3 regions of the Ensifer sp. ENS06 genome follow, and region 1 is predicted to be linked to each of the others. Evidence: predicted binding sites of a transcription regulator. Region 1 holds the regulator's gene; each other region holds the start of a gene.
What was found. The regulator LexA, encoded in region 1, represses DNA repair genes until DNA is damaged. The targets are predictions, from matches to a motif close to TGTTCNNNNTGTGTTCNG.

Region 1 (10,331 bases):
CGGCCGTCTGGCGTGGCGAGCATCAACGTTCCCACTTGAAGGTGCACCAGGGCGCCAAGCACCATGCGCGCCTTGAGCGGAAAATCCCGCACGGCCGTCGCCAGATTTTCGGAAGATAGCTCCAGCGCACCGGCATATGCAGCAAAATCGGCTTCCAGGTTACGCATACACCACCCCCTCAGCTGTTGCATCCGTAACGTGAGCCTAGCCGCAATCGGGCGAGACGCCAACTGAGGAATTCTACCGGAGGCTCTACGTCTCCTCGGAAACTCCCGGTGCGCTTGTGATCTGCCGGAAGGCTGCCAGTGCCCGATCGCGGGCGAGGGCATGGTCGATGATCGGATTCGGGTAGGTTGTGCCGAGTTCGATGCCGGCTTCGGCAAGGGCCGTGGCGGGCGCTGCAAAGGGGCGATGGACATAGCGCGGGTGGAGGCGCTCCAGCTCTGGCACGAAGCGCTTCACATAGAGACCGTCGGGATCGAATTTCTCCCCTTGCAGGACCGGGTTGAAGATGCGGAAGAACGGTGCGGCGTCCGCGCCCGATCCGGCGACCCATTGCCAGCTTGCGGCATTGTTGGCCGGATCCGCGTCGACCAGCGTGTCACGGAACCAGGCTTCTCCCTTGCGCCAGTCGACGAGCAGGTCCTTGATGAGAAAGGAGGCGACAATCATGCGAACGCGATTGTGCATGTAGCCGTGACGCCATAGCTGGCGCATGCCGGCATCGACGATCGGATATCCGGTGAGTCCGCTGGTCCATCGAGTAAAATCGTCCTCGTCGTTCAGCCAGTGGAAGCGGTCGAATCGACGGTCGAGGTTGCGGCGGCCAAGCTCAGGATAATGAAACAGCAGATGATAGGAGAATTCGCGCCAGGCGAGTTCCTTGCGGAAGGTGGCCGCCCCTTCGCCGCTATCGGCCTGGGGCCCAGCTGCCGCATGCCAGGCCTGCGCCGGCGAAATTTCGCCAAAGGCGAGATGAGGCGAGAGCAGGGATGTGCCATCCGCGTCGGGAATGTCGCGGCAGCGTTTGTAGGCGTCGAGCTTCTCATCGACGAATTCCTCGAGACGGGTGGCCGCACCGTCTTCGCCCGGCGTCCAGACCTCGCTGAATGTCGCCGCCCAGTCCGGTTTCGTCGGCAGCAGCGACCAGTCGTCAAGGCGTTCCGATCGCGGCCATGCTCCCGGGGCTGCGATATGGTGCGGCCGGTCGATCGGCGGTGCCAGCTCGTTTTTTAGTTCGAGCGCGCGCCAGAACGGCGTGAACACGCGGTAGGGGCCGCCCGTCGTTGTCAGCAGCCGCATGGGCTCATGCAGCAATTGTCCTGCAAAGCTCTCCGCGATGATTCCCCGCTCGGCCAGCGCCTTCTTGAGCGCGGTATCCGTGGCGATGCCGTTCGGGTCGTAGCGCCGGTTCCAGTAGATGCGCTCCGTACCGCTTGCGCGCGCAATCTCGACAATCACGTCAAGCGGCGCGCCTGATCGAAGAACGAGGCGAGAAGCGTGCCGCGCGAGACTTGCGCCCAAGGCCTCGAGCGAATGGTGCAGCCACCACGCCTGCGCCGCCCCGAGCGGACCGTTGCCGCTGTCGGCGGGTTCGCGAATATAGAGGGGAATGACGGCTGCCTCGCCGGCGGCAGCCGAGAGGGCGCGATTGTCGGCCAGGCGGAGATCCTTGCGGAACCAGACGATGATGGGCGGCGCCGCGGCCTTTGTCATGAAGAACCATCGGGAGGTTGGGGATTGATCACCTGGAGAACATAGGTGCAAAATGAAAAAGAGCCATTCGCATCGCTGCAAATGGCTCTTTTAGAAAGTGGCTCCCCGGGCCGGATTCGAACCGGCGACCTGTCGATTAACAGTCGAATGCTCTACCGCTGAGCTACCAGGGATCATCCGCGCCGCTGTTGTGCTGTGCGCTTCAGAAGTGAGGCTGCTAATACGCATGCTTTTCTGATTTGCCAAGCGCTTTTTTAAAAAAAAATGACAAGTTCCGTTGCGAGGCTGTGGAGAAGTCCCCAATTGTGGGAAAACACGCCGGATAGGGAATGATGAATAAAAACAGGAAGCAGACGCATTTTGGCATTGATCCGCAAACACGACAGATCGTGCTGGGCAAATGGCGTATCGCGCTGCCCGACTCTCCGCTGCTGCGCATCCTGCTGGGTTCGCTGCTGGTGTTCTGCGGTTTTCTCGGTTTCCTGCCCGTGCTGGGCTTCTGGATGATACCGTTGGGCCTGATCGTGCTTTCCCACGACATTCCCTCGGTTCGCCGCCGCCGTCGTCGTCTGGCCGTTTGGTGGGCGCGCTGGCGCGGGAAGGCCAACTCCTCGAACGGCTCCTGAGCCGGACGCCGATTTAACGATCTTGTTGTCGAGGCAGGGCGGTCGGCAGTTTTCGGTTCCTCGCGGCCGTCACGTACCAATTCCGAATCTCTCAACAAGGGCCGTGGCCGCGCAGGCGAATGACCGGTTCCTCGCGGTCTTCCCCTCTGTTGGGGTGCTTTCGAAAACTTTTCGGCAACCCATCAAACGCATAATGCGGTCTCGAATCAGGATGGGGACCGATGGCCAAAGCCACTACGAAACGTCGACGCCGCAGTTCGGGCCGAAGCACCAGCAAACAGGGCGGCATGGCGCCGTGGTATCTGGCCGCAGCGCTCACCCTTGGCGGCGTCATGGCCTACGACCATCGCGCCGAGTTGCGGGACTGGCCGGTGGTTTCGGATGTCATGGCCTTTGCATCGCGATCGGAAACGAAGCCGAAGCCTCAGCGCGCGGTTCCTGAAGCGCAGGAGCGCGTTGCGCAGCTGGCGGATAGGCACAAACCAAATCCGAAGCCCAACCCAGCGACGAAGGTTGTCCTGGCCGCCCCGGTGCCGTCGGTGAATGTCGGCGTCACGCCGCCAACCCCTCTCGTGCGGCCGAATGAAGAGGTGAAGACGGCATCCATCCGTACCGATCAGTTCTATTTTTGCGGCATTCGCAACGACAACTGCGTGATCGATGGCGCGACCTTCGTCTTCCATGGCGAGACGATCCGCGTCGCCGATGTCGATGCACCGCGAATCCGCCAGGCAAGCTGCGACAAGGAGCGTTCGCGCGGCTTCTACGCCAAGCAGCGCCTGCGCGAATTGCTGAATGCAGGCGACTTCAGGCTGATCTCGGCGGGAGGGCGATCAGATGCCAAGGCCGGCGAGAAACTGCGCCTGGTCACACGCGGTGACCAATCTCTTGGACGTGTACTCGTTTCCGAGGGGCTCGTGCGGCCGTGGGAAGGGCGCCCGACGCCCTGGTGCTGAGATCACCTGGGAGACGATCGGCGGACATCGTCGATCGTTCTGTGGAAAGTATCCGTCCTGCAATTCGACGGCGCGTTTTTCAGAAAATGCCTCTTGCGGTTTTTCTGCAATCATTCTAAATCCGCGCCAACGCTTGGTTATCCGAGCTGTGAGGCCTCGTGGCGGAGTGGTGACGCAGAGGACTGCAAATCCTTGTACCCCGGTTCAATTCCGGGCGAGGCCTCCAAAAATCTCACCTCGTGAAGTTTGGTTTGACGTTCTGCCTTAGGGCAGCGCGGTAATATTCGCGACCCCACGTCCGCGCAAGCCACGTCTCCTATGCCTCCGTCGGATCTTATCGCTTCGGTGAATTCGGTAGAGGGGGAACGATGACTCCGCTGAGATCAACCGCATCGGTAGCGTCCGTCAACATTAAGAACGGAGGCAATGGCATCAATGAAAAAGAGACTGATCCTGACGGCGTTGGCGTGTTTTGCTGCGACCGCTATTGAGGCGCGCGCGGACGACCTGGTTTTCCAGCTGAAGAACAACACCGGCGCGGTACTGACGAATTTCTATACGTCGCCGGTCGGCGTCAATGAATGGGAAGACGATGTTTTCGGTCGGCAGGTCCTGAACCCCGGCGAGAGCATGGAGATCACGATTGCCGACGGGCGGGACGTCTGCAAATACGACATGCGATTCGAATTCGAGGAAGGCTCGGCCCTCGATACGACCGAGGACACGCAGGATCTCTGCGAACTCGGCGAATACACGATCCACGAATAAGCGATCTGGATTTCAGGTCGCCTTAAATGGAAAGAGCCTCGCCACTTTCAGTGGCGAGGCTCTTTTGATTCGGCGTTCTGCCTGGAATTCAATGGTAGCGGCGGATCAGCCCGACGAGCTTGCCCTGGATCTTCACGCGATCTGGTCCGAAAATGCGCGTCTCGTAGGCGGGGTTGGCCGCTTCGAGCGCAATCGACGCGCCCTTGCGACGGAAGCGCTTCAGCGTCGCTTCCTCGTCGTCCACGAGCGCCACGATGATGTCGCCGGGATTGGCCGAGTTGCCGTTGCGGATGATCACCGTGTCGCCATCGAAGATGCCGGCCTCGATCATCGAATCGCCCTTTACTTCGAGGGCGTAATGCTCGCCGCTGCCGATCATGTCGAGCGGAACGGTAATGTCATGGGTGTTGTTCTGGATCGCCGAGATCGGCACGCCGGCAGCGATGCGCCCCATCACCGGGACGGAAACAGACGTGCTTTCGGCGACCGGCGCCGGCTTCGGCGTGGCAGGAGCGGCGGCCGGCGGCTTTCCGAGGCTGCCCTCGATCACGCTCGGCGAGAAGCCTCTGCGCGGCTGTTGCTGGCCGGCGGCGTAGGCTTCCGGAAGCTTGATGACTTCGAGCGCGCGCGCCCGGTTCGGCAACCGGCGAATGAACCCGCGTTCTTCGAGCGCCGTGATCAAACGGTGAATGCCGGACTTCGACGCCAGGTCGAGCGCATCCTTCATTTCATCGAAAGACGGCGGTACGCCCGACTCCTTCATGCGTTCGTGGATGAACAGAAGCAATTCCTGTTGCTTGCGGGTCAGCATGGCACGTCGCTCCAGAGGCGTGAAACAAATCAAGAACAGACACTATCTGTTCCATATGTGTTCCGCAAGTGCCTAAAATTCCGTGAATTCAGGCAACTGGCTGCTTCTGTGGGGGTCGATTGGTCACTTTTGCGGGAGCGGGGCGGTTTTCGGCGACGGTTGCGTCCCAAAACAGCGCCGGGCAGGCCGGTCGCGCGCGTGATTCGAACGAATCGCGGCTCTCTTCGCGGAGAGACTTAAGTCGCTTGCGAGGCCGAGCAGGCGTCTTCGAACTCCTTCACCGTCTCGGCGCTGTTGTCTTCCGGAAGCACTGCGTCGGCCGCATCGGTCGCAACGGGCGTATCGCCGTCATAAACGAAGGACTGGATGTAGAACGCGAGCGCGCCCTTCCAAACATTGCGTCCATCGATCTGATGGCACGGCACGGCCCGTTCGAAATCGGTCTGGAGTTCATCCACCGTCGCGGCACTGAGCTTGACGTCAGGCATATTGGGCGATGCGACTATCGAAGCGAGAAGCAGGGCGGCAAGCACGGTGATCGTCCACTTGATGAAGGGGTGGGACTACGGGTTGGTAAACGATGTGAACCGCGCTTTCGTTCCGAAGTCCAGCAAGCATGGCGATCACTCTGCCATGTTCAACAGCTCTTTGCCCGCAGGCTGTGGCTGATTTGCGCCAGCCGCTCCATCTCAACCTCGTCTCGGCCGTTCTTCATGGACCGGCGCGGAGAATGCATCGGAGCTGCCAGCTTTCGCATCGGGCCTGGGGCGCGCAAAAATCCCTGCGGGGAAGGGCCTTCACCGTCTCGACAGGCCTCTAAAAAAAGATAACTTTGCGTGGAAAGTGGGGTGGTTGCATGCATAGATTGTCGTTGGTGGTGCTCGGCCTGTTGCTCACGGCTGGAGCGGCGTCTGCCGAAGAAGGGCGTTCGAATATCTGGAAACGGATCAACGCCTGGACGGTGGGATCCGATCCTTCCCTGGGAGGCTCGTGTTACGCGGCGACGAGCTATGACGCCGGCGCTATCCTTCGTATCGGCTTTTATCCGCGGGGATCGACGAACCTGGCGTTTCTTTCGATCGGCAATGCCGAATGGAAATCCATCGAGCCGCAGCGGGAATACGATGTTGCCTTGCAGCTCGACCGTGGTCGTCAGTGGCCGGCCGTTGCGTTCGGTGTTGATCTGACCGGCGCCAAGGCCCTTGTCGTCAACTTTTCCAACACCGACTTCTTTACCGAATTCGTTCGCAAGAACACCTTGGCGCTGGCCTTCGAGGGGCGCGTCGTCGCGAGCCTCAGCCTGCGTGATTCGATGAAGGCGGTAAGCGAGATGTTCAAGTGCCAGGAGGCGGTGAGCGCCTTGATCCCGAATGGCGGTCAGGGAGCGGCGAACGATCCCTTTGCGGGCGCCGGCGGCAATGCGCCGAACAACGATCCCTTTGCCGGCGGCGGCCAGACCAAGTCATCGAAAGATCCTTTCGCCATGTGATGGGCAGTCCGCTTGCCGCGGAGAGGTGAATATTCCTAAAATATTGCCTGGTATCGGCTAGGCACCCTCGACAGCGATGCGGGGACCTATCAAAATGCGGGCAAACGGGGGTTTTGCATGCGTAGATTGCTGGTCGGATTGGTAAGCTGTCTGATCGCCGCGGGATCGGCCGCGGCTGAGGAGTCCGAAATCATCAAGTGGAAGGATGTCGACGGCTGGACCGTTGCTTCCGACACCTCGATGGAGGGCTCCTGCTTCATCTCGTCGGTATTCGACGGCGGGGTCACCTTGCGCCTTGGGTTCTATCCCAAGGGCTCCGAGTCGCCGCTCTATATGAGCTTCGCCAGCGACGACTGGAGGTCGCTCGAGGTCGGCAAAGAGTACGACCTGACCTTCCGCTTCGACAAGACCGATCCCTGGAGCGCTTCGGCGACCGCTGCCGGTGATGCGAGCGAAAAGTTTCTGTTCGTGAACGTCACCGACGCCGAGTTCCTGACGGGCTTCGTGCGCAAGCGGGCCTTGGCCATCGCGTTTGAAGATCGCGTCATCGCAAATCTCAGCCTGCGCGGCACCGGCCCGGCGGCCGACGAGCTGATGAAGTGCCAGAGGGCGGTCGACGAGATCATCGCCGACGAGGGCCGCAAGTCCAAGGAGAAGAAAGCCGACCCGTTCAGTGCACCGAGCGAGAAGCGATCGGCGCGGGATCCGTTCAGCCTCTGAAAACAGGTGGCCACGGGATCGGGCAGCGTTTCGCGAAGGCCGAACGGTGGCTTAGCATGGTGGTGTCCCCGGAAAGACTCGAACTGGCGATCTGCTGATGACAAATCAGCCGCTGTTCCGATACCTCGGCAACCGGGCACCTTCTGATCGTTTTGGTGGAGCCGAAGGGAGTCGAACCCTCGACCTCCGCAGTGCGATTGCGGCGCTCTCCCAACTGAGCTACGGCCCCGTAGCATTCAGTCAACACGACCGGCGCCGATCCTGTCAATACGCGCGCCAGCGCGCCCGCTCGAGCGCCGTTGCACGATATGCGTTGTTCGATCCGGCCGGGCGCCGAAGGCAGTCGGTCTCTGAACCGCTTCTGCACTCCACCCATTGTCGAACTCTGCCGGCGGGTTTACGCTGCAACCTGACGATGGCGCTACGTGAACTGCGTTGAAATGTTGGCGGTATACGCCAAGCAGGAAATGACGTCCGGGCACTGGCTGTGAGCGCCATGATGCTCGAGCCAATTACACGATTTTCGTATGTGAGATAGGCCCCTGCCGGCCCACTGTTCCCATAAGAAACCTCTCCGTGGCCCGGCGATTGGAGGAGGATTGGCAAATGGCTCAGGCGATGAAGGCAGCCGTCGTTCGGCAATTCGGCGCGCCCCTGACGATCGAGGAAGTGGCAGTGCCCACGCCGCAGCCGGGACAGATCCTGGTGAAATACGAAGCAACGGGCGTTTGCCATACCGATCTCCATGCTGCAAATGGCGACTGGCCGGTGAAGCCCAGCCCACCATTCATTCCCGGGCACGAGGGTGTCGGCTATGTCTCGGCGGTCGGCGCCGGTGTCAAAAGAGTGAAAGAGGGCGACAGGGTCGGCGTTCCCTGGCTTCACAGCGCCTGCGGCTACTGTCCGCATTGCCGCACCGGTTGGGAGACGCTGTGTGCGGCCCAGTCGAACACGGGATACTCGGTCAACGGGACGTTCGCCGAATATGGCCTGGCGGATCCTGATTTCGTCGGCAGCCTGCCCAATGGGCTGGAGTTCGGTCCTGCCGCGCCGGTTCTGTGTGCCGGGGTCACCGTTTACAAGGGGTTGAAGGAAACGGAAGTCCGTCCCGGTGAATGGGTTGCCATCTCCGGCATCGGGGGGCTTGGCCACATGGCCGTGCAGTACGCAAAGGCGATGGGCATGCATGTCGTCGCGGCGGACATCTTCGACGACAAGCTGGCACTTGCAAAGCAATTGGGCGCCGACCTGACAGTCAACGGCAAGGCCAAGGATGCGGTCGAGCAGGTGATCAAGGCCACCGGCGGCGTGCATGGAGCGCTTGTGACTGCAGTCTCGCCCGCGGCGATGGAACAGGCGTTCGGTTTCCTGCGTTCGCGCGGCACCATGGCGCTCGTCGGCCTGCCCCCAGGTATGATCTCGGTGCCGGTCTTTGAGACTGTTCTTAAGCGCATCACCGTGCGTGGATCGATCGTCGGCACCCGCCAGGACCTGGAAGAGTCGCTCCAGTTCGCCGCTGAAGGCAAAGTCGCGCCGCATTTCTCGTGGGATAGCCTCGAGAATATCAATGAGATCTTCCGCCGCATGGAAGCCGGGAAGATCGACGGTCGCATCGTGATGAGCCTGCAGTAATCGACTTTGACAGGCCCGGCTGGTCGAGGCTCGCCGGGTCCGTGTCGATGCCCAAGGGACACGTGTCGAGCATTTACTCTTATGCGCCTTCCTTAGATCGCCGGTCACCAGAGGGCCGTCGGGCGAGATGCCGATAGACCTTTTGCAGAAAGGAAATGGCAATGAGCAAAGGCATGTTCTCAGACCAGCATGCACTGTCCAGGCGCGATCTCCTGCTGGTGGCGGGAACTGCGGCGGCCACGCTTACAGCCTACGGTCATGCTGCCCGTGCCGCGCCAGGCCCAAGCAACCTCGTGATCGACGACGTGAAGCAGGATGAGGACATCTTTGCCTATATCAGCAGGATCAAGGGCGGCTTTGACGAGACGACCTATCGGCAAGTTCTGGGATGCGCGAATGCGTTCAAGGAAGGAGACCAGACGATCGCTGTGGCTGCGGAAAATGATACGTCCCGAACGAACGCCCGAGCCCTCCTGGCAAGAACGAAGATCGCAGACCTCGATCAGCACCCGCTGTTTGAGGACGATCTGCAACGACTGATTTGGCAGACCACCGACAGGGCTCAACAAGAAAAGCTGAAAGACTGGACGATGGGCCAGCTGAAGGAATTTCTTCTGACCAAATCGGAAGATGAGATCAAAGGCGTCATGCATGGCCTGACCAGCGATACCATCGGCTGCGTGCCGAAGCTGATGAGCAATGAAGAGTTGATCGCCGTCAGCCAGAAGATTTTCAATGTCATGCCCGGCACCAAGTTGGGGGCCAAGGGATACATGGGCGCACGTATCCAGCCGAATTCGCCGACCGACCACCCCGACGACATCATGTGGCAGGTCTTCGATGCGTTTTCCTATGCGACCGGCGACATCGTCATCGGCACCAACCCGGTGGACAGCACCGTCGACAGCGTCGTCACGGTGGAGCGGGCGCTCAAGGACATCGTGGATACGTTCAAGCTGGTCGACGTCATTCCGTGGTGCGTGCTCGCTCACATCGACGTCCAAGGTGAGGTAAGCGAAGACTTCCCCGGCACAGTTTCCACCGTGTTCCAGAGCCTTGCCGGTACGGATGATTGCAACAAGATCTTCGACATCACCAATGAGAAGATCCTGAAATATGCGCGCGCCAAGGCAGGGGAGCGGTACGGCCTTTACTTCGAAACCGGACAGGGCTCGGAATTCACCAACGGCGCGGCAAACGGCGTCGACATGATGGTGCTTGAGTCCCGGAAGTACGGGTTCAGCCGGGCTGTCGGCATGGAGCTTGCGAAAGTGCAGCCGAAAGGCGCATGGCTGCATGTCAACGACGTCGCCGGCTTCATTGGGCCGGAGGTCTTCAAGAGCCGAGAACAACTCGTTCGGTGCTGCCTCGAGGACATGGTCATGGGCAAGCTCCATGGGCTGACCATCGGTCTCGATATATGCACGACCCTGCACATGACCGTCAGCCTGGACGATCTGGATTGGTGCCAGGATCAGATCATGCCGGCCAATCCGGCCTATCTGATTGCTCTGCCGACCAAGAACGACCCGATGTTGAGCTATCTCACGACCGCATTTCAGGACCACGTACGCGTGAGGGATAAGTTCGGCTTCAAGGTCAACGATGCGATG
Region 2 (10,331 bases), 920 kb from region 1:
ACCTGCAGACCGCGCGCCGGCTCGACCCTGACAGCGCCGACATCCTGGTCATGCTCGGCGGCATCGCCGAAAACCTGAAGAAACCGAACGAGGCGATCGAACTCTACAAGGCCATTCCCGAGACCTCGCCGATGCGGCGCGTTTCGGAACTACAGCTCGGGCTCAGCCTCGCCAGCATCGGCAAGGTCGACGAGGCGAAGAAGCACCTGAAGGCGCTCATCGACGTCGATCCGAAGAACATCCGCAACTATCTCGCCTATGGCAGCGTGCTTTCCGACGCCAAGGACTACAAGGAGATGGGCGAACTCTACGATCGCGCCGTCGAACAGATCGGCTCCGTGCCGAAGCGCAGCGACTGGACCGTATTCTTCCAACGCGGCATCGCCTATGAGCGCCAGAAGCTCTGGGACAAGGCCGAGCCGAACTTCCGCAAGGCGCTGGAGCTCAATCCGGACCAGCCGCAGGTGTTGAACTATCTCGGCTATTCCTGGGTCGACATGAACATCAACCTCAAAGAGGGCCTGGAGATGATCCGCAAGGCCGTCGAGTTGAAGCCGGATGACGGTTATATCGTCGATTCCCTCGGCTGGGCCTATTTCCGCATGAACCGCTTCGACGACGCAGTCGTGGAACTGGAGAAGGCGGCCGAACTGATGGCCGGCGACCCGACGATCAACGATCACCTTGGCGACGCCTATTGGCGCGTCGGCCGCAAGCTCGAAGCCGTCTTCCAGTGGACGCAGACGCTCGAACTGAAGCCCGAGGAAGCCGAGATCCCGAAGATCAAGGCAAAGATCGAGAACGGCTTGCCGCCGCTCAAGGAAACAGTCCCCGCTTCGGCCGATGCCAAGGAAACTGCGCCGAAGAAGGTGACCCCGGAAGCACCGGCGCCGGACAAGAAGTCCTGACCGTTCCATGTCGGAAGGTGACATCGCGGGCTTCGCGCTGACGCGCGCAGCCCCCGCCAAGATCAATCTGGCCCTTCACGTCGTCGGCCAGCGCGCCGACGGCCACCATCTTCTCGAAAGTCTCGTCACTTTTGCCGATCGCGGCGATCGCATCGGTCTCTCGCCGGCGGATGCGGATCGCTTCACGGTTTCGGGCGCGTTTGCCGCCGCGCTGCCGATGGATGCCGGCGCGGGCGGCAACCTGGTTCTGAAGGCACGGGACCTGCTGCGCGCCGAACTGCAGGCACTTGACCCCGACACGGCCGGGCCGGTCCACCTGCATCTCGAGAAGAACCTCCCGCTCGCCTCGGGCATTGGCGGCGGATCCGCGGATGCGGCGGCGACGCTTCTTGGGCTTCTCGATCTTTGGGGCGCGACGATCGAACCCTCCCGCCTCGGCGCCATCGCGCTGCAGCTCGGAGCGGACGTGCCGATGTGTCTTGCCGGCACGCCACTGCTCGCGAAGGGGATCGGCGAGGACATTACGCCGCTTGCGGATTTCCCCGCGCTGCCGATCGTGCTGGTCAATCCGCTCGTCGCCGTCTCGACGCCGGTTGTCTTCCGGGCCCTCGCCAACAAGACGAACCCGCCGCTCGTTGCGCCTCACAGAGCCGGCACGGCGGCCGAGTGGATTTCTGCGATCGCAACGATGCGCAACGATTTGCAGCTGCCGGCAGAGGGCCTTGAGCCCGTGATCGGCACGGTCTGCAAGGCATTGACCGAAGCCGGATCGGCGCTCACGCGCATGTCGGGCTCAGGCGCCACATGCTTCGGCCTTTTCGACAGCGACGTGCGCGCGGCTGCGACAGCGCGCGCTCTTTCGGAGGCCTACCCCGGGTGGTACGTTCTCGCCTGCAGGACAGTGGGCAAAGGGAAATAGCATGGCCGGTATCGACGAAAAGCGTCCGTTCATTCCTGTCGGGATCGCCATCCTCACGGTCTCCGACACGCGCACGCGCGCCGACGACAAGTCGGGCGACACATTGGAAGCGCGGGTGCGTGACGCCGGCCATCGGCTTGAGGCGCGCGCCATCGTTTCCGACGACAAGACGAAGATCTACGACCAGGTAAAGGCCTGGACGCTCGATCCCAACATCGACGTGGTGATCACGACAGGTGGAACGGGCTTCACCGGGCGGGACGTGACGCCCGAGGCGCTGGAACCGTTGTTCGAGAAGCGCATGGACGGGTTCTCCGAAGTCTTCCACCGTATCTCCTTCGAGAAGATCGGCACCTCGACGATCCAGTCGCGGGCAACTGGCGGCGTTGCCAACGCCACCTTCATCTTCGTCCTTCCGGGTTCGCCCGGTGCCTGCCGTGATGCGTGGGACGGCATCCTCAAGCAACAGCTCGACTATCGGCACATGCCCTGCAATTTCGTGGAGATCATGCCGCGGCTCGACGAGCATCTGAAACGTGGCTGAAGAGCTTGGACCGTTCCGGCTTGGCCGACCTGTTACCTTAGTAACTGACGGTCGCTTCTCCTCTCGTTAGTCTCCAAGCGTTGACACAGCGAGGAACGACCGCCGCACGTTCTATTCCTCGCGCCGCAAGACCCTTCCGCCTCTGTCCCCCAGGCGGAATGCAATGTTGGATACGACGGGTAGCCAGAATGCTGCCCGGATAGAAATCTACCAAACAAGGTCATTTGAGAGCCGCTTGGAGGTGCCGTCCCCCCGGGACTGGCACCTTTAATTTTGCGCGCTACGAACCGGCGTTACCGCCTGGCTTCGACGGCGACCCAGGCCGGAACAAGTTCGGTCGAAAGCTTGCGGACAGAGCGGACATTCGTCATGGCATCCAGGCCCGTATTGCCGCGGGCGGCCGCAAGAGCATCGTTCTTGCGCAGGAGAAAGCCTGTCTCCAGCGGCTTTCCCCGCCGGGTCAGCCGGCGGAAGAAAGGCCTGCGATGCAGTCTCGAACCGGAGAAGCGGGCCGGTGCCTTGTTCATCGACACGTACTCGGCCAGTTCATCGATCCAGCGGCCGATCGGGCGGGCGCCCGGCTCCAGCAACATCAGCCATTCGCCACGCGCCGAACCCACCACATCGGCGAGATCCCAATCCCGGCAGAAACGGCATCCAGCGGCATCGGCCACATCGGACGAACCATCCTTCGAACCATGATCGAGGATGATCACATCGCTAACCAGCCCCTCCACGGCGCCGGCAACCAACACAGCAAGCGTCTGCGCCAGTTCGGCTTCGTTGTCGCGGGTTTCCATGATGATCGTGAGCATGGTTTCTCGTAACGCATCGGCACGGCAATTGCTACATCCAGGACATCGACCGAAGCGGTGCCTTGATCGACAAAACCGAAATTCCAATTTTTTGTTCTTGAATTGTTCACTCATTCGCGATAGGAAAATAATCAGAACAAAACGGGATCAAATATCTGATTCCGGGGAGATTCCAATGACCGAGCTGTCTCAGATCAGGCAGGGTGCCCTTGCGCCCGCCAACACGGCAGATGTGGCCGAAGCGATGATGAGCGCAACGGGCCTCCGGATCGACATCGATCGCCGCCGGGGGCGCGGCGCCGGGATCAACATGTCCGGCAGGTTCGAACCGCGCAGCCGCGAGACGTTCGACGACGGTTGGGAAAGCCTGGAGGATCTGCCGCCGTTCAAGACCGAGGTTCAGGTCGAGAAGCCGCGCACGGTGATCACGAGGAACGAGTCTCCCGACATCTCCTTCGACCGCTCGATCAATCCCTATCGCGGCTGCGAGCATGGTTGCATCTATTGCTTTGCCCGCCCCACGCACGCGTATATGGGCCTATCGGCCGGCCTCGACTTCGAAGCGAAGCTGTTTGCCAAGCCGGATGCACCGCGACTTCTGGAGCGCGAACTGGCGCGGCAGGACTACAAGGTGAGGCCGATCGCCATCGGCACCAACACCGACCCCTATCAGCCGATCGAGAAGGAGTGGCGCATCATGCGCCAGATCCTCGAGGTGCTGCGGGACGCCAACCATCCGGTCATGATCGTCACCAAATCAGCGATGGTCACCCGCGATATCGATATCCTGGCGCCGATGGCGGAAAAGGGACTGGTGCGCGTCGGGATCTCCGTCACGACACTCGACCGGAAGCTCGCCCGCACGATGGAGCCGCGCGCCTCGACCCCGAGCAAGCGGCTGGAGGCGATACGCATGCTTGCCGAAGCCGGCATCCCGGCCGGTGTTCTCGTTTCCCCTATCATTCCGGCGCTGAATGACCACGAGATCGAGCGCGTGCTCGAAGGCGCAAGGACAGCCGGCGCGACCGAAGCGAGCTATGTCCTCTTGCGGCTGCCGCTCGAGGTCAGCCCGCTCTTTCGCGACTGGCTGCTGCGCAATTATCCGGACCGCTACCGGCACGTCATGTCGCTCATCCGCTCCATGCGTGGCGGCAAGGACTATGACGCCGAATTCGGCAAGCGCATGAAGGGCGCCGGCCCCTATGCGTGGCAGATTGGCCGCCGCTTCGACCTGGCGGTCAAGCGCCTCGGCTTCAACCCGACGCGCCGGCAGCTGCGCGACGATCTCTTCGTGCCGCCGCTCGGAACGGGGGTGCAGCTCTCGCTTCTTTGAAGGCTTTCCGGTCGCCTGGGTAGCCATCCCGCAATTTCGTAATCGGCGCGCGGCGAGAGATGATCGCCCCGCACCGCCAGGCGAACCCGATAGCGGGCGCCTGAGATCACATAGCAGTTCCGGTGCCCCTTACCCGCCGTGGGCCCCGGTAATCCCCCGTCCGCCGCCGCACTCGGACCTGGGGGCTTGAAGAGAATCGGTCGATCATGCGAATTAGACTTATGTCTCGCAGATCGTCCGATTCTCCCCTTTTTCCCGATATCATCGAAGCGCCCGATTTCAGTTTCGAGCTTTCGGCCAAGGGCGATGGCTTCTGGCCGGTCGCCGGAGCGGATGAGGCCGGGCGGGGGCCGCTCGCGGGACCGGTGGTCGCCGCCGCCGTCATCCTCGATCCGGACGCCATTCCCGCAGGCCTCGACGACAGCAAGAAGCTGACGGCGCAGGCGCGCGAAAAACTGTTCGAAGAAATCCTCGCCACGTCCGAAGTGTCGATCGCCTCGGCTTCGGCCGGCACGATCGACGCCACCGACATCCGCAAGGCAAGCCTTGAAGCCATGCGACGCGCCGTGGCCGGCCTGCCCTCGAACGCACGCTTCGTGCTCGTCGACGGCCGTGACGTGCCGCCCGGCCTCACCTGCCACGCCAAGGCGGTCGTCAAGGGCGATGCGCGGTCGCTGTCGATCGCCGCCGCTTCGATCGTCGCCAAGGTCACCCGCGACCGCATGATGGCCCGTGCCGATCTCGCACATCCCGGCTACGGCTTCGCGCTCCATGCCGGCTATGCGACGGTGACCCACCGTCGCGCCATCGAGACCCACGGCCCCTGCCCGCTGCACCGCATGAGCTTCCGGCCGCTGCGCCGGGACGACTAACCTTTGCGCAATCCCTGACCAGCGCTACGCAGGCGTTTTCGGTTCCGCTTCCGACATATCTCGTCAACTGCTTTTCTCGCGTCAAAAGCCATACCGGCGGCGCGCATGCTGACGTGCGCCACGCTAGCCCTTGAACGCTAGTCCTACTTCGGCAGCCGAACCTGATGTGGCGAAACGCCTACGGGATTCTCTGACGGAGGCTGGCGCCACCCATTGGTCGGGCCAACGCGGTCTCTGCAGACAGGCATAAAAAAAGCCCCACACGAAGCGGGGCTTTCTTCAATCGAATGTCCGAGCGCTTAGTTCAAGCGTGCCTTGACGTCGCCAAGTGCCTTCTTGAACAGATCGCTCTGGGCGCCGGCGTCGGCCTTGGCGGCAATGACCTTCTCAGCAGCGGCGATCGCGAGATCGACGGCAGCGGAACGAACCGCGTTGATCGCGTCGCTTTCGGCCTGCTTGATCTTCTGTTCCGAAAGAGCCGTGCGACGAACGACGTACTCCTCGGTCTTCTGCTTGGCTTCCGCGGTCAGCATTTCGGCTTCGCGCTGGGCGGCAGCGACGATGCCGGCAGCTTCCGCTTCGGCATCCTTGCGCTTGCGCTGGTACTCAGCGACGAGGCCCTGCGCTTCTTCGCGCAGGCGCTTGGCTTCGGTCAGCTCGTTGCCGATCTTTTCGGCGCGGGCGTCGAGCGCCTTGCCGACCATGCCCGGAACCTTGAGATAGGCAATCAGGACGAAGAACAGGATCAGGCCAACGAAGGCATAGAAAGTTGCATCAAGATGCATAGTTCAGTGCTCCTCAGTTGCCAGCCGATGCCTTGACGGCAGCGGTGATCTCGGCCTTGGTGACGGTTCCGCCGATCAGCTGCTTGACGACAGCCGTTGCGGTTTCCTCGGCGATGGCGCCGACGTCGGCCAATGCCTTTGCCTTGATGTCGGCGATGCGGTCTTCTGCAGCCGAGATCTTCTTGGCAAGGTCGGCTTCGACGGCGGTGCGGTCAGCATTGGCCTTGGCCTTTGCGGATTCGCGGGCGTCGTCGGCGATCTTGTGACCCTTGGACTTGGCGGCTGCCAGGTCCTGCTCGTAGGAAGCGATGGCAGCGTCGGCTTCGCCCTTGAGGCGGGACGCTTCATCGAGATCCTGAGCGATCCGATCGTGACGGGTTTCCAGAATTCCGCCGATGCGCGGAATGATGACCTTCGACATCAGGAGATAGAAGAGGCCGAACGTGATCGCGAGCCAAAGCAGCTGCGATGCGAAATGGGTCGTATCGAAGGGCGGGAACACGCCGGAGCCAGCCTCGCCTTCGTGAGCCACACCCGTTTCGGTGTGCACCTCACCGGCCGCAGCGGCATCGTGTGCTTCGGCGCCTTCAGTGGTGGTTGACTGCTGGGCATAAGCCGCGGTCACAAACATGCTCACCTCCAGGTGCACTCAAGAATATGCGCGGCCGCGACCTTTTGACGGGTCGCGGCCGAAACTCCAGCCGATATTAGACGGCGAAGAGGAGGAGCAGGGCTACGAGCAGCGAGAAGATGCCCAGAGCTTCCGTAACGGCGAAGCCGAATACGAGGCGGCCGAACTGGCCGTCAGCAGCCGACGGGTTACGCAGCGCGCCAGAGAGGTAGCTGCCGAAGATGTTGCCGAGGCCGAGAGCCGTGCCGGCCATGCCGAGGCAAGCGAGACCTGCGCCGATGTACTTTGCTGCTTCCGCTTCCATGTTTGAACTCCTTCGAATGGTGTTGCGGCTTAGGATTGCGCTTCCGGCGGGGGTCCGGCCGGAAGCAAGCGACTGTTATTCCTTAGTGGCTTCCGGGATGGACAGCGTCGTTGAGGTACATGCAAGTCAGTACCGCGAAGACATAGGCCTGGAGGAAGCAGACGAGGAACTCAAGACCGGTAATGGCGACGGTCATGATGAGCGGCAGGATGGCGCCACCGATGCCGACCGCGCCGAGGGCGCTGAGCGAGGTGACGAAGCCTGCGAAGACCTTCAGCGTGATGTGGCCGGCCAGCATGTTGGCGAAAAGACGGACCGAGAGGCTGATGGGGCGGGAAAGGAACGAGATGACTTCGATCGCGACGACGAGCGGCAGAAGGACGCCAGGAACGCCATGCGGCACGAAGAGCTTCAGGAAGCCGAGACCGTGCTTGTAGAAACCGTAGAGAATGACGGTACCGATGACGAACAGCGCCAAAGCGAAAGTGACGATGATCTGGCTGGTGACCGTGAAGAAGTAGGGCATCATGCCGAGCAGGTTCGCCGTCAGGATGAACATGAACAGCGAGAACACCATCGGGAAGAACTTCATGCCGCCGCTGCCGGCACCTTCGCGCAGCATCGAGGCGATGAATTCGTAGGACATTTCCGAGACCGACTGCATGCGGGTCGGGATAAGACCGCGCTGCGACGTCGTCAGATAAAGAAAGCCTGCGGCAACACCCACGGTCGCAACCATGAACAGCGACGCATTGGTGAAGGAAAAGTCCATTCCGCCAATTTCGATCGGGACAATCTTATTGACCAGGAACTGGTGGGTCGGATCGTTTGACACCGCGCTTCTCTTTCGTTCTACCCGCCCGAGAGCGGAAACCGTTTTCTTCGGGGCAACGCCTCAGCGGGCGTCGCCGTCCTTCTTGTCATTCCCAGAACCGCCTCTTCCGGCTTCCGGTGTCGCCACCATACCGGCCGAGCGCAGCACATTCAGCACGCCAGCGCAGAAGCCGAGAAGCAGGAAGATAATCAATCCCCACGGCCCTGTACCCGCAAAGTGGTCCAAAAGATAGCCCAGAAACGCCCCGACAACGATGCCGGCGATGAACTCGCTCGAGAGCTTCATCGCCGCCGCATAACCTTTACGGCTTTCGGCGGCCCTGGCTTCCGCTACATCAGGCGTATTGGGCCTCTTGGCCTCAATCTTGTCGCCGAGCTGCTTCAGCCGCGCTTCCAGACTTTCTTCAGGTTTCTCCGCCACGTGGCTACTCCCTTGTCGTCCTTATCGGGTCTCAGACCGCGATTTCGGTCATACAATAGGCCTTCGCACAAGCCACGTTTCGGCCCCATTTGAAGTCGCGCGCAACATAGTTTTAGGCACCCGCATAGTCAAGGCGTGCAGGTCGCTTGATCGTGGACAATGTTTTCTATGAAATTCAATGGGTTAAGCACACGTTCATCGATCTTCGACAAGGTCGCGGCAGGATTCCGGCCGGAGACCGGCGGGAATCCCCCCTTCGGCGTGCGCGCAGGAAAGGCGGCGGAATCGCGTCGGGCGCGGATCAGCTCCAGCCGCCGCCATAGGTGCGGTAGAAGATATGCATGCCGATCTTGCCGACCCGCTTCATCGTCTTCGCCCACGGCGGATTGACGTAGGTTGCGTGGTAATGGGTGGCAGAGCCCACTTCCGGCAGCCAGATCTTGCCGGCGGTGACGGCCATCGCAACTTCCTTGGCGGTCTTCCAGTGCGAGCGGGAATAAATAAGGTCGCGGATCATGTCGCAGGCGAAGGAAAACTGGCAACGGTTGCGCCAGGCCTTGTTCTGATAAACAACGCCGCAGATGGTCTTCGGATAGGTGGGATTGCGCACGCGATTGAGAATCACTTGGGCGACCGCGGCCTGGCCCTTGAGCGGCTCGCTACGGGCTTCGAAGTAGATGCCTTCGGCCAGGCAGGTCTGCTCTTCCTTGCTGAAAACCGACCCCGGCAATGCGGTGGCGGCCCAGGCGTGGTCGTCCGGCGCAATCTCGGGAATGAAGCGACCGGCGTTCCTGTCTTCGCGCAGGATCGAATCGAAGGGCGATTCACGCGCGTAGTCCGGCTCGGGCCGGACGTAAGCAGTCGCAAGAATGTCGGGGCGATCGTTGGTAACGAGCTTGGCCAGCATCGGCGAAACGCCGGGCTCCGCCTTTGGCGGCGTCTTCCGGTAGAAGGCGGTGGCGATCTCGATCTCCTTGCCTTCGATGCGGGACTTGGCGAAGACCATCTTCTCCCCCTCCCCCAGGCTTGGCTCCATCAGGGAGCTGGTGCGCTGCAGGATGGAGCCGGCGGAGAAATCCTTCGGCGGCGTTACGGGGGTCACGGCAACGACGCGACCCTTCTTGGCCTGACGGTTGACGCGGTCTTCGTCGGGCGTGCCCGAGTGCTTGGTTTCCGCGGTCAGCGCGACGCGGCTGCCGTCCGGCATGGTGATGCCGGCGCCGCCGTCAAGCGCGCCCGTGGTGACCGGATCGGCAAACACCATTTCGGCTTCGTGGATCGAGCCGGCCGGCGACGGCGTCATATACATGCGCCAGCGCTCGCCGCCCCGGTTGATGCCGGACAGGAAGGTCGCGAGGTCGGCATAGGCGGCAGCCGAGGGGAAGCCGAGATAAAGCGCAAGGCCGATGATCGCGGGCGCCATCCAGGCGGACGGGTTCAGGCGAGACTTTAGACGCAGGTTCCGACTCTTACGCACCAACCGACTCCACGCAACGCTATCAGGCGGCACGGCTTCGCCCGCGCCGGCTATGCGCCAGCGTCGAGAATTCCGCGCGGGAAGATTAGACAATCAAGCAGCCGGACACTTCGCCGGGACCGCTCCGTTCGTGCTTTGAAAATGAAGCATTAACCTTGATGTTTGGTTAATGCGCGATCGCTGAAAGGTGGATGCCCCCACAACGCAACGAAGCCGCCTCCCCATCGGAAGGCGGCTTCGTTGCGTTGTAGATCCGGCCCATCCCGCGCCCGGCCAAGGACCGGGCAAACGTCAGATGATCACGTGCGAGCCGAGTTCGACCACGCGGTTGGTCGGCAGGCGGAAGTAGTCCGACGGATCGATTGCCGCATTCGCAAGCGCGATGAACAACCGGTCCTGCCAGTGCGGCATGCCGCTCTCGGCATCGGGCACGAGCTTGCGGCGGCCGAGATAGAAGGACGTCGACATGATGTCGAACTTCAGGCCCG
Region 3 (10,331 bases), 570 kb from region 1:
TCATTGAACGGTGATGACGGCGCCGCAGGTCTTCGTTTACAGGGAAGGCTCGGCGCAGAGCTTGGATGCGCAACAATCTGCCTCCAAGCGCGCAAACGTAAGAGCGGATCAGAACGTGGCACCCCAGAAGAAAACCGTTTCGGCCGATACCAGCAATCCCTTGCATACGATCGCCAATCTCTGGCCCTACATGTGGCCATCGGACAGGGCCGATCTCAAGCTTCGGGTGATCTGGGCGACGGTCATTCTGATCATCGCCAAGGTCGTCCTGATCCTCGTTCCCTATTCCTTCAAATGGGCAACCGATGCGCTGAACGGCAAGCCGGATGTCCTGGGCTTTTTGCCCGTGTTCATGACCGGCGCGGTCATGCTGGTGCTTGCCTACAACCTTGCGCGTCTTTTGCAGGCCGGCTTGAACCAGCTGCGCGATGCGCTGTTTGCAAGCGTCGGTCAGCACGCGGTCCGGCAACTGGCCTACAAGACCTTTGTGCACATGCACCAGCTGTCGCTGCGCTTCCATCTGGAGCGGCGCACCGGTGGGCTTTCTCGCGTCATCGAGCGCGGCACCAAGGGCATCGAAACGATCGTCCGATTCACCATCCTCAACAGCGTTCCGACCCTGATCGAATTCCTGCTGACGGCAGTGATCTTCTGGTGGGGCTACGGCTTCAGCTATCTCCTCGTCACCGCCGTCACCGTCTGGCTCTACATCTGGTTCACCGTGCGCGCGAGCGACTGGCGCATCGCCATCCGCCGTTCGATGAACGACAGCGACACCGACGCCAACACCAAGGCGATCGACTCGCTGCTGAACTTCGAGACGGTCAAGTATTTCGGCAACGAGGAGATGGAAGCCCGTCGCTTCGACAAGTCGATGGAACGCTACGAGGCGGCGGCGACCCAGGTCTGGACGTCGCTCGGCTGGCTCAACTTCGGCCAGGCGTTGATCTTCGGCGCCGGTACGGCCGTGATGATGATCATGTCAGCGCTTGCCGTGCAGCGTGGCGAGCAGACGCTGGGTGACTTCGTCTTCATCAACGCCATGCTGATCCAGCTTGCGATCCCGCTCAACTTCATCGGCTTCGTCTACCGCGAAATCCGTCAGGGGCTCACCGACATCGAGCATATGTTCGACCTGCTCGACGTGCGCGCCGAAGTGGTGGATCGCCCGAATGCGAGCGAACTTGTCATCGGCAAGGGCGCCATCGCCTTCAAGGATGTGTATTTCGCCTATGACGCGGCGCGTCCGATCCTGAAGGGCATCACTTTCGAAGTGCCCGCCGGCAAGACGGTCGCCGTCGTTGGCCCCTCCGGTGCCGGCAAGTCTACGCTCTCGCGGCTGCTCTATCGCTTCTACGACGTGCAGGAAGGGGCGATCACCATCGATGGCCAGGACGTGCGCACAGTGACGCAGAAGAGCCTGCGCTCGGTGATAGGCATGGTGCCGCAGGACACGGTGCTCTTCAACGACACCATCGCCTACAACATCCGCTATGGCCGCGTTTCGGCGAGCGAAGCCGAAGTCGAGGCGGCGGCCGAAGCCGCGCAGATCGCCGAGTTCATCCGCACGCTGCCGGAGGGCTTCCAGGCCATGGTCGGCGAACGGGGCCTGAAGCTTTCGGGCGGCGAGAAGCAGCGCGTTGCGATCGCCCGCACCATTCTCAAGGCGCCGCCGATCCTGATCCTCGACGAGGCGACCTCGGCACTGGATACGCGCACGGAGCAGGAGATTCAGTCGGCACTCGACGTCGTTTCGCGAAACCGCACGACGCTTGTCATCGCGCACCGGCTCTCGACCGTCATCAATGCCGACGAGATCATCGTGCTGAAGGATGGCGTCATCGCCGAGCGCGGCACCCATGGCGAGCTGATCGATCGCGACGGCCTCTATGCCTCGATGTGGAGCCGCCAGCGCGAAGCGACGCAGGCCGAAGAGCAACTGAAGCGCGTGCGCGAGAGCGACGATCTCGGCATCGTCACCCGCGGCGAGCCGGCGGTTTGATGGCGTCTTTTTCTTTGCTGAGCGCGACGCGTTTTGTCGCTACCGGGCGGGCAGCGTTGCCCGCCGGGACATTTCGCGCTAGAGCGGGGGCAGGAAAAGCGTTTGCGGTTTTCCGTCCGCATCCCGCGCTAACTTATAGAAAACGATCACGTTCCACGGAAAATCTGGAGTAGAGTTCATGAGCCTGGTCAATACGATCCGCAACACGCTCGTCCCGGTGCACAAGGAAGGCTACCGCTTTGTTGCGATCTTCTTCGTCGTGTCGCTGGTGCTTGGCTTCCTGTGGGAGCCGTTGATGTGGATCGGCTTCGTGCTGACCGCGTGGTGCGCTTACTTCTTCCGCGACCCCGAGCGCATGACGCCGCTCGACGACGATCTGGTGATCAGCCCGGCCGACGGCCGCGTCTCGTCGATCGCGACGGTCCTGCCACCGGAAGAACTCAACCTCGGTTCGGAACCGATGCTGCGCATCTCCGTTTTCATGAATGTGTTCAACTGCCACGTGAACCGCGCGCCGATGGCCGGCACCATCACCCGCGTCGCCTATCGCGCCGGCAAGTTCGTCAATGCCGAGCTCGACAAGGCGAGCCAGGAGAACGAGCGCAACGGTCTGGTGATCGATACAAAACACGGCGCCATCGGCGTCGTTCAGATCGCCGGTCTCGTTGCCCGCCGCATCCTGTGCTGGAAGTACGAGAACGGCTCGCTGGAGGCCGGTGAACGCTTCGGCCTGATCCGCTTCGGCTCGCGTCTCGACGTGTTCCTGCCGGCCGGCTCCGAGCCGCGCGTCAGCGTCGGGCAGACTGCCGTTGCGGGCGAAACCGTGCTCGCCGAGTTTGGCTCGGCCAAGGGCCCGGTCATCAGCCGCCGCGCATAAGGAGTGTCTATGGAAGGCTCTGAACAGGAAAAACCGATCGACACGCGGCAGGCGTCCGAGGACGCCAGCGGCTCGAGCGATACCGCACGCGGCCCACGGCTGCGCGAAATCCCGCTACGGTTGATGATCCCCAATCTGATCACCGTGCTCGCGATCTGCGCCGGCCTCTCGGGTATCCGGCTCGCCTTTGAAAACCGCATCGAGCTTGCCGTTGCCATGGTGTTGCTCGCCGCCTTTCTCGACGGCATCGACGGCCGCGTCGCGCGCGCCCTGAAGGCGACGTCGAACTTTGGCGGCCAGATGGATTCGCTCGCCGACATCATCAACTTCGGTGTCGCGCCGGCCCTCGTGCTCTATGTCTTCATCCTCGACCAGGCGCGTTCGATCGGCTGGATCGCGGCACTGATCTACGCGATCGCGATGGGCCTGAGGCTCGCCCGCTTCAACGTGATGGCGGAGCGCCAGGTCAAGGCGTCCTGGCAGTCGGAATATTTCGTCGGCGTGCCGGCGCCCGCGGGCGCCATGCTGGTGCTGTTGCCGGTTTACCTGGGCCTGCTGGGTCTCGCTCCGGAGCGCACCTTCGCCCTGATCGCTTCGGCCTATACAGTGCTGATCGCTTTCCTGTTGGTTAGCCGTCTGCCGGTCTGGTCCGGCAAGTCGGAAAACAGCCGCGTGCGCCGCGACCTCGTTCTGCCGGCCATCCTCGGCGTCGTCTTTTACGTCGCGACGCTGATGACCTACACATGGGAAACGATGGCGGTGACGGCGCTTGGCTACCTGATCACGCTGCCCTTCGGCGCGCGATCCTGGCAGCGCAAATATGGCGGCGACTGGCCGGCCCATCCTTCGACCGGCGGCGACGGCCTGCCGGGCGACAAGGACTAACGCAAGTTCGCGAGAGGCGTGAATCGGCCTTCCGACCGGCAATGCCCAAAATGAAAAGGCCACCGTGACGACACGGTGGCCTTTCTCATTTGAGCGGTGTGACGAAGCTTATTCCGGCAGCCGGTAGTCGACGATCTTGTCTTCGCGCACGATGTAGAGCTTGCCGGTCTCGGTCTGGTCGGGGCCAACCAGCGGCAGCAGCTTGGCTGCGACTTCCGAAGGATGCGGCACGGTTTCCGGATCCTCGCCCGGCATCGCCTGAGCGCGCATCGCCGTACGGGTGGCGCCGGGGTCGACCGAGAGGATGCGCAGCGGCAGGCGCTGCGTCTCGCCGGCCCAGGTACGGGCCAGAGCCTCGACGGCAGCCTTCGAAGCGGAGTAGGGCCCCCAGAAGGGCTTGCACTTGTGTGCAGCGCTCGACGACAGGATCAGCGCACGGCCGGCATCCGACTTGATCAGCAGCGGCTCGAGCGAACGGATCAGCCGCCAGGTGGCGTTGACGTTGATGTTCATTACCTTGTCGAACACCTTCGCCTCGACGTGCCCAATCGGCGAGATCGTGCCAAGCACGCCGGCATTGGCAACGAGGATGTCGAGTTTACCCCAGCGTTCGTTGATCGCGCCACCGAGCTTGTCGATCGCCGGCATGTCGGCAAGGTCGAAGGGCACCAGCGTCGCCGAGCCGCCCGCCGCCTTGATCGCGTCGTCGAGTTCTTCGAGACCGCCGACGGTGCGGGCGCAGGCAACCACATGGGCTCCGGCCTTGGCCAGTTCGAGAGCGGTGAAATAGCCGATACCGCGCGATGCGCCGGTGACCACGGCCACCCGGCCTTTGAGATCGATCGTCATTTTTCTGTCTGATTATCCGTTGCTGGCGAGAACCGAGAGTTTGCGGACATTGCTGGCGCCTTCCTGGTCGAGAAGGCGGGTCGGATAGTCCCCGGTGAAATAGTGGTCGGTGAACTGCGGCGACTTCGGATCGCGCTTTTCGCCGCCGACCGCCTCATAAAGACCGTCGATCGACAGGAACTCGAGCGAGTCCGCGCCGATGTAGCGGCACATGGAGGCGAGGTCCGCATGCTGGTTGGCGAGCAGCTTGTCACGATCCGGCGTGTCGATGCCGTAGAAGTCCGGATGGAAGATCATCGGGCTCGCGACGCGCACATGCACCTCGCACGCACCGGCCTCGCGCATCATCTGCACGATCTTTACCGATGTCGTGCCGCGCACGATCGAATCGTCGACGAGGATGATGCGTTTGCCCTCGATCATCGCGCGGTTGGCGGAATGCTTGAGCTTGACGCCGAAGGCGCGGATCTGCTGCGTCGGCTCGATGAAGGTGCGGCCGACATAGTGGTTGCGGATGATACCGTATTCGAAGGGGATGCCACTCTGCTGGGCATAGCCGAGGGCGGCCGGCGTGCCGCCATCCGGCACCGGAACCACGACGTCGGCCTCGACCGGCGCTTCCTTGGCGAGGTTGATGCCCATGTTCTTGCGCGACACATAGATGCTGCGGCCGCCGACGACCGAGTCCGGCCGAGCGAAGTAGACATACTCGAACAGGCAAAGACGCTCGGGCTGCGAAACCTCCGGCTTGCGCGCGTCGATGGTGATCGAACCGTCGGGCTGGATCTCGCAGATGATGACTTCGCCGTTCTCGACGTCGCGGACATAGGTCGCGCCGATGATGTCGAGTGCGCAGGTCTCGGAGCAGAAGATCGGCTTGCCGTCGAGTTCGCCCATCACGAGCGGACGGATGCCGATCGGATCACGTGCGGCGATCAGCTTCGTGCGCGTCATCGCCAGCATCGAATAGCCGCCTTCCATCTGGCGGATGGCATCGATGAAGCGGTCGGAAGAGGAGGACTGCTTCGAGCGGGCAATCAGGTGCAGCACGACTTCGGTATCCGAGGTCGACTGACAGATGGCGCCGTCGGCGATCAGCTGCCGGCGAAGCGTGAGGCCGTTGGTGAAGTTACCGTTATGGGCGACCGCAATGCCACCGACTTCGAGTTCGGCAAAGAGCGGCTGCACGTTGCGCAGCGCCACTTCGCCCGTCGTCGAGTAGCGGGTGTGGCCGATCGACATGAAGCCCGGCAGTTTCGCCAGGGTCGCCGGATCCGTGTAGTGGTCGCCGACGAGGCCCATGCGCTTCTCGGTGCAGAACTGCTTGCCGTCAAAGGTGACGATGCCGGCTGCTTCCTGGCCGCGATGCTGGAGCGCATGCAGGCCCAGCGCCGTCAGCGCCGCCGCGTCCGAGTGCCCCAGTATACCGAAGACGCCGCACTCTTCGTGCAGCTCGTCGCCTTCGAGTTCATCGTGGATTTCGATGGATCTATCGGTCATCACAGTCGCCTTTGCTCCGTACCGGTGCGCATATCGTGATCAGGCCCGCCGTCTTCAAGCAATCTTAGCTGAAAACGGCTGCAAGCGTTATTCCCCAAAAGGACAAAGCCCGCGGGGCGGGCTTTGTCGGCAAATCGTTCCTGTCTCAGCCGTTGGTGGCCGGGGCGTCGTCGGCGGGTGCCTGGTCCGGCGTCGTCGCAGGTGCCTGGCCGGGCGTCGTTGCCGGCGCTTCGCCTTCGCCTTCGCCGGTCGTGTCCTTGCCGCGCAGGCGATCGAGAATGGTGGCGTCGGCCTCTTCGGGCAAAAGCGCGATCAGCTTGTTGCCGAGATTGTCGAGCAGCGGCTTCGACTTGGCCTGGGTGACCCAGGTCGGCTGCTGCTGCGGAGCGACGAGCCAGTTGAAGAACAGCATGGCGACGACGACCAAAAGGATGCCGCGGGCAGCGCCGAACAGGAAGCCGAGCGTGCGGTCGAGCGCGCCGATGCGGCTGTCGATGATGAAATCGGCGATCCGCATGGTGATGAAGGAGATGATGATCAGCGCGATCAGGAAGATCACCGCCGCCGATCCGATCATCGCGACCGTGTCGCTGTTGGTATACTGCTTCGCATAGGGCAGGAGATGCGGGTAGAGGAAGTAGGCGGCAGCCGCCGCACCCACCCAGCTCGCGACCGAAAGCACCTCGCGCGAGAAGCCTCGAACCATGGCCAGGATTGCGGAAAACAGGGCGACGCCGAGAACGATACCGTCGAGAATTGTAATGGGCATTTTGTCCTTACTCCGGACCCGGTTCGTCCGGGTCTCCTCAAGCCTATCCGCCATCGGCCCTGAGTTCAGGGCATTTGCAGCCTGTTTGCGGCCCTTAAAGGGCGGCCTGCGGCATCCGCATCTTTCAGTCTTCGTCCTCCACCGGTCTCAGCGCGTTTCGCGACCCCGCGATGCGCGCCACCAGATCGGGCAGGCTTTCCATCTCGCTCCAGCGGCCATTGCCGTTTTTCGGCAGTTCGGTCGAAGCGGACGGCAGGACCGCCTGGGAGAACCCGAGCTTCTCGGCTTCCTTAAGGCGTTGTGCGGTATGCGCAACCGGCCGGATGGCACCCGACAAGCTGACTTCGCCGAAATAGACGCAATCCGCCGGAAGGGCAAGCCCGGCAAGCGATGAAACCAGTGCGGAAGCCACAGCTAGATCGGCCGCCGGCTCGGAAATGCGGTAGCCACCGGCGATGTTGAGATAGACGTCGTGCTGGCCGAGCCGCACGCCGCAATGGGCTTCCAGCACGGCAAGGATCATCGAGAGCCGTGCGGAATCCCAGCCGACGATGGCGCGTCTCGGCGTGCCGAGCGAGGTCGGGGCGACCAGCGCCTGCACTTCGACGAGAACCGGGCGGGTGCCTTCCATGCCGGCAAAGACGGCGGCGCCCGGCGATTTCTCGTTGCGTTCGCCGAGAAACAGTTCCGACGGGTTGGCGACCTCACGCAGGCCCTTGTCCGACATTTCGAACACGCCGATCTCGTCGGTCGGGCCGAAGCGGTTCTTGACGGTGCGCAGGATACGATAGTGATGGCCGCGGTCGCCTTCGAAATAGAGCACGGCGTCGACCATATGCTCGACGACGCGCGGACCGGCGATCTGGCCCTCCTTGGTCACATGGCCGACGAGCACGACGGCGGTTCCCGTCTGCTTGGCAAAGCGGATCATCGCCTGCACGCCGGTGCGAACCTGGGTCACCGTGCCCGGCGCGGAATCGACGATGTCGCTCCAGAGCGTCTGGATCGAATCGATGATCACGAGATCCGGGCGCTTGCCTTCCGACAGCGTCGCCAGAATGTCCTCGACGTTGGTCTCAGCAGCGAGCAGCACATCGCTGTCGGCAGCCCCCAGCCGCTGGGCGCGAAGACGCACCTGCGCCACAGCCTCTTCGCCCGAGACATAGATGACGCGATGCTTGCGGCGCGAGAGCGCTGCCGCTGCCTGCATCAACACCGTCGACTTGCCGATGCCGGGATCGCCGCCGACGAGCAGCGCCGATCCGCGCACGAAGCCGCCTCCGGTCACCCGGTCGAGTTCCGAGATGCCTGTCTGGATGCGTGGCGCGTCTTCGATCTCGCCCGAGAGGGTGGTGAGCGCCACCGGGCGTCCCTTCTTCGGCGCGCGCGACGGACCGCCGCCGATGCCCGCCGTCGGGTCGTCCTCGATGATCGTGTTCCACTCGCCGCAGCCTTCGCATTTTCCCACCCAGCGAGTGTGGATCGTGCCGCAGTTCTGGCAGATGAATTGGGTACGCGCTTTCGCCATCGGCATCGACTTTCGGAATGTGAGACCGCCGACGTCGCGAGGGGACGTCGGCGGCAAAGAATCACCTGTATCGTCACATAATGCCGCAAAGTGCGGAACAAAAGGTGAATTTCTGCAAGAATAACCGAAAAATGAGCTGAAGGAGCGCGTCAGACGCTGTCGATATAGTGCCTGATATAGCGGCGGCCGAGGCTGGTCAGCATCTCGTAGCCGATCGTCCCTCCGGCGCGCGCGACATCGTCGATGGCGATGTGCCGGCCGAAGAGCTCGATGTAATCACCCGGTCGTACCGCGCTTTCAGGAAGGTCCGTGACGTCGAAGAGACTGAGGTCCATGGTGACGCGCCCGACATGCGGGACCTTCTGGCCGTGCAGGAAACCGAAGGCCCCTGATGGCGTTGCCTGCCTGAGCGTGACGCCGCCGCCGGACACGGAACGGTGATAGCCATCGGCATATCCCACAGCCACCGTGGCGATGCGACTGTCGCGGTCGAAGCGGGCAGAGGCGCCATAGCTCGCGGTGCCGCCGGCGGCCACGTCGCGCACCTGGATGATCCGTGCTTCGGCGGTCACCACCGGCTTCATCGGGTTGGGGATGTCGGTCACCGCCTCGCCGCCATAGACGGCGATGCCCGGCCGGGTCAGGTCGAAATGATAGTCGGGCCCGAGGAAGACGCCGCCGGAGTTGGCAAGGCTCGCATCGACCCCTTCATAGGCAGTCGACACCTCATGGAAGCGACGGAGTTGAAGGCCATTCAGCCGATGGTCCGGATCGTCGGCGCTGACGAGATGGCTCATGATCAGCACCGGCGAAAAGCTTGCCGGTCGCGCCGGGTCTGTCGCAAGCGCAACGGCCTGCTCGACCGTAAGGCCGAGCCGGTTCATGCCGGTATCCACATGCAGCACGCAAGGGTGGTCGCCACGCTCGGAAAGGGCGGCCATGAACACGGCCAGCTGCTCGTCCGAATTGATGACCGGTACCAGATCGTTGTCGAAGAACAGCGCCTCGTTGCCCGGCCACATCCCGGCGAGAATGTAGATCCGGCGGTCCGGTGCAAGCGGACGGAGTGCTGCGCCTTCCTCGGCATTGGCGACAAAGAAATCGCGGGCGCCGGCCGCATAGAGGGCAGGGGCCGCCTGCGCGATGCCGATGCCATAGGCATCCGCCTTGAGGACGGCTGCGGCACGCGCCTTGCCGGAGCGCTTGTTCATGGCCCGCCAGTTGTCGACAAGCGCGCCAAGATCGATCGTGAGCCGGTTGGAAGCGGAAAGGAAGTCTGGAGGAAGCATGCCGGGCACTCTGCGTGGATGATCCAGGATCAATACAGCCAAGCGCAGAGCGTCGCAAATATTCCCCTGTCGCAGCGCCCTCGCGGATGGACCAGGCAAACGAGCACTTTTGTGCAAGACGCAGCCGCGCAGGCGCACTATGGTTTTGCCATGCAGACAATCTCGCAGGAAGAAGCCATCGATGTCATGCCGATAGAGGGCGCCGAGCGCACGCGCTTCTGGCGGGATTCCCGCTTCATGGGCATGGAATGTCTGACGGCGACCTTCATCACCCATGAATTTGCGCCGCACGCGCACGAAACCTTCAGCATCGGCGCCATCGAGGCCGGCTCGCAGATCAGCAAGATCAAGGGCGAGCGTTCGGAGGCCGGCCCCGGATACTTTTATCTGATCAATCCCGACGAAATTCACGACGGTCATCCGGGCGGCAGCGGCTATCGCTATCGCATGGTCTATCCGAGCGCCGAACTGCTGGTGAGCATCATCGAGGATGTCACCGGACGCGCTTTCAAGGGCACGCCATCCTTCTCCAAGCGTGTTTTGCAGGCGCCGGACCTGGCTCTTTCCTTCCATCAGGCCCACCGCACGCTCGAAGTGTCGGGGGCGACGCTCGAGGCGGAGGAAAAAATGTT

Region 2: IB279_RS04275 (PA0069 family radical SAM protein) is a predicted target of LexA. The motif match lies at 3,319-3,336, and genes of this name have one in related genera.
Region 3: radA (DNA repair protein RadA) is a predicted target of LexA. The motif match lies at 8,504-8,521, and genes of this name have one in related genera.

What each region holds. Positions count from the first base shown of each region.
Region 1 covers NZ_JACVBC010000001.1:1,780,484-1,790,814, forward strand. The annotation lists gene IB279_RS08830 (cyclopropane-fatty-acyl-phospholipid synthase family protein) at 1-167, opposite strand, end outside; gene IB279_RS08835 (deoxyribodipyrimidine photo-lyase) at 253-1,716, opposite strand; tRNA gene IB279_RS08840 (tRNA-Asn) at 1,815-1,889, opposite strand; gene IB279_RS08845 (hypothetical protein) at 2,049-2,342, shown strand; gene IB279_RS08850 (thermonuclease family protein) at 2,564-3,298, shown strand; tRNA gene IB279_RS08855 (tRNA-Cys) at 3,451-3,524, shown strand; gene IB279_RS08860 (hypothetical protein) at 3,725-4,066, shown strand; gene lexA (transcriptional repressor LexA) at 4,155-4,877, opposite strand; gene IB279_RS08870 (hypothetical protein) at 5,114-5,410, opposite strand; gene IB279_RS08875 (hypothetical protein) at 5,734-6,366, shown strand; gene IB279_RS08880 (hypothetical protein) at 6,484-7,086, shown strand; tRNA gene IB279_RS08885 (tRNA-Ala) at 7,240-7,315, opposite strand; gene adhP (alcohol dehydrogenase AdhP) at 7,693-8,718, shown strand; gene IB279_RS08895 (ethanolamine ammonia-lyase) at 8,880-10,331, shown strand, end outside.
Region 2 covers NZ_JACVBC010000001.1:858,870-869,200, reverse strand. The annotation lists gene IB279_RS04295 (tetratricopeptide repeat protein) at 1-908, shown strand, start outside; gene IB279_RS04290 (4-(cytidine 5'-diphospho)-2-C-methyl-D-erythritol kinase) at 916-1,827, shown strand; gene moaB (molybdenum cofactor biosynthesis protein B) at 1,829-2,371, shown strand; gene IB279_RS04280 (glycosyl transferase) at 2,665-3,186, opposite strand; gene IB279_RS04275 (PA0069 family radical SAM protein) at 3,362-4,519, shown strand; gene IB279_RS04270 (ribonuclease HII) at 4,741-5,391, shown strand; gene IB279_RS04265 (F0F1 ATP synthase subunit B) at 5,691-6,176, opposite strand; gene IB279_RS04260 (F0F1 ATP synthase subunit B) at 6,190-6,807, opposite strand; gene IB279_RS04255 (F0F1 ATP synthase subunit C) at 6,884-7,111, opposite strand; gene IB279_RS04250 (F0F1 ATP synthase subunit A) at 7,194-7,946, opposite strand; gene IB279_RS04245 (AtpZ/AtpI family protein) at 8,007-8,366, opposite strand; gene IB279_RS04240 (cell wall hydrolase) at 8,668-9,789, opposite strand; gene IB279_RS04235 (potassium transporter Kup) at 10,135-10,331, opposite strand, start outside.
Region 3 covers NZ_JACVBC010000001.1:1,210,888-1,221,218, forward strand. The annotation lists gene IB279_RS06010 (ABC transporter ATP-binding protein/permease) at 116-2,002, shown strand; gene IB279_RS06015 (phosphatidylserine decarboxylase) at 2,181-2,879, shown strand; gene pssA (CDP-diacylglycerol--serine O-phosphatidyltransferase) at 2,889-3,764, shown strand; gene IB279_RS06025 (SDR family NAD(P)-dependent oxidoreductase) at 3,873-4,613, opposite strand; gene purF (amidophosphoribosyltransferase) at 4,626-6,113, opposite strand; gene IB279_RS06035 (CvpA family protein) at 6,259-6,882, opposite strand; gene radA (DNA repair protein RadA) at 7,007-8,410, opposite strand; gene alr (alanine racemase) at 8,560-9,699, opposite strand; gene IB279_RS06050 (AraC family transcriptional regulator) at 9,850-10,331, shown strand, end outside.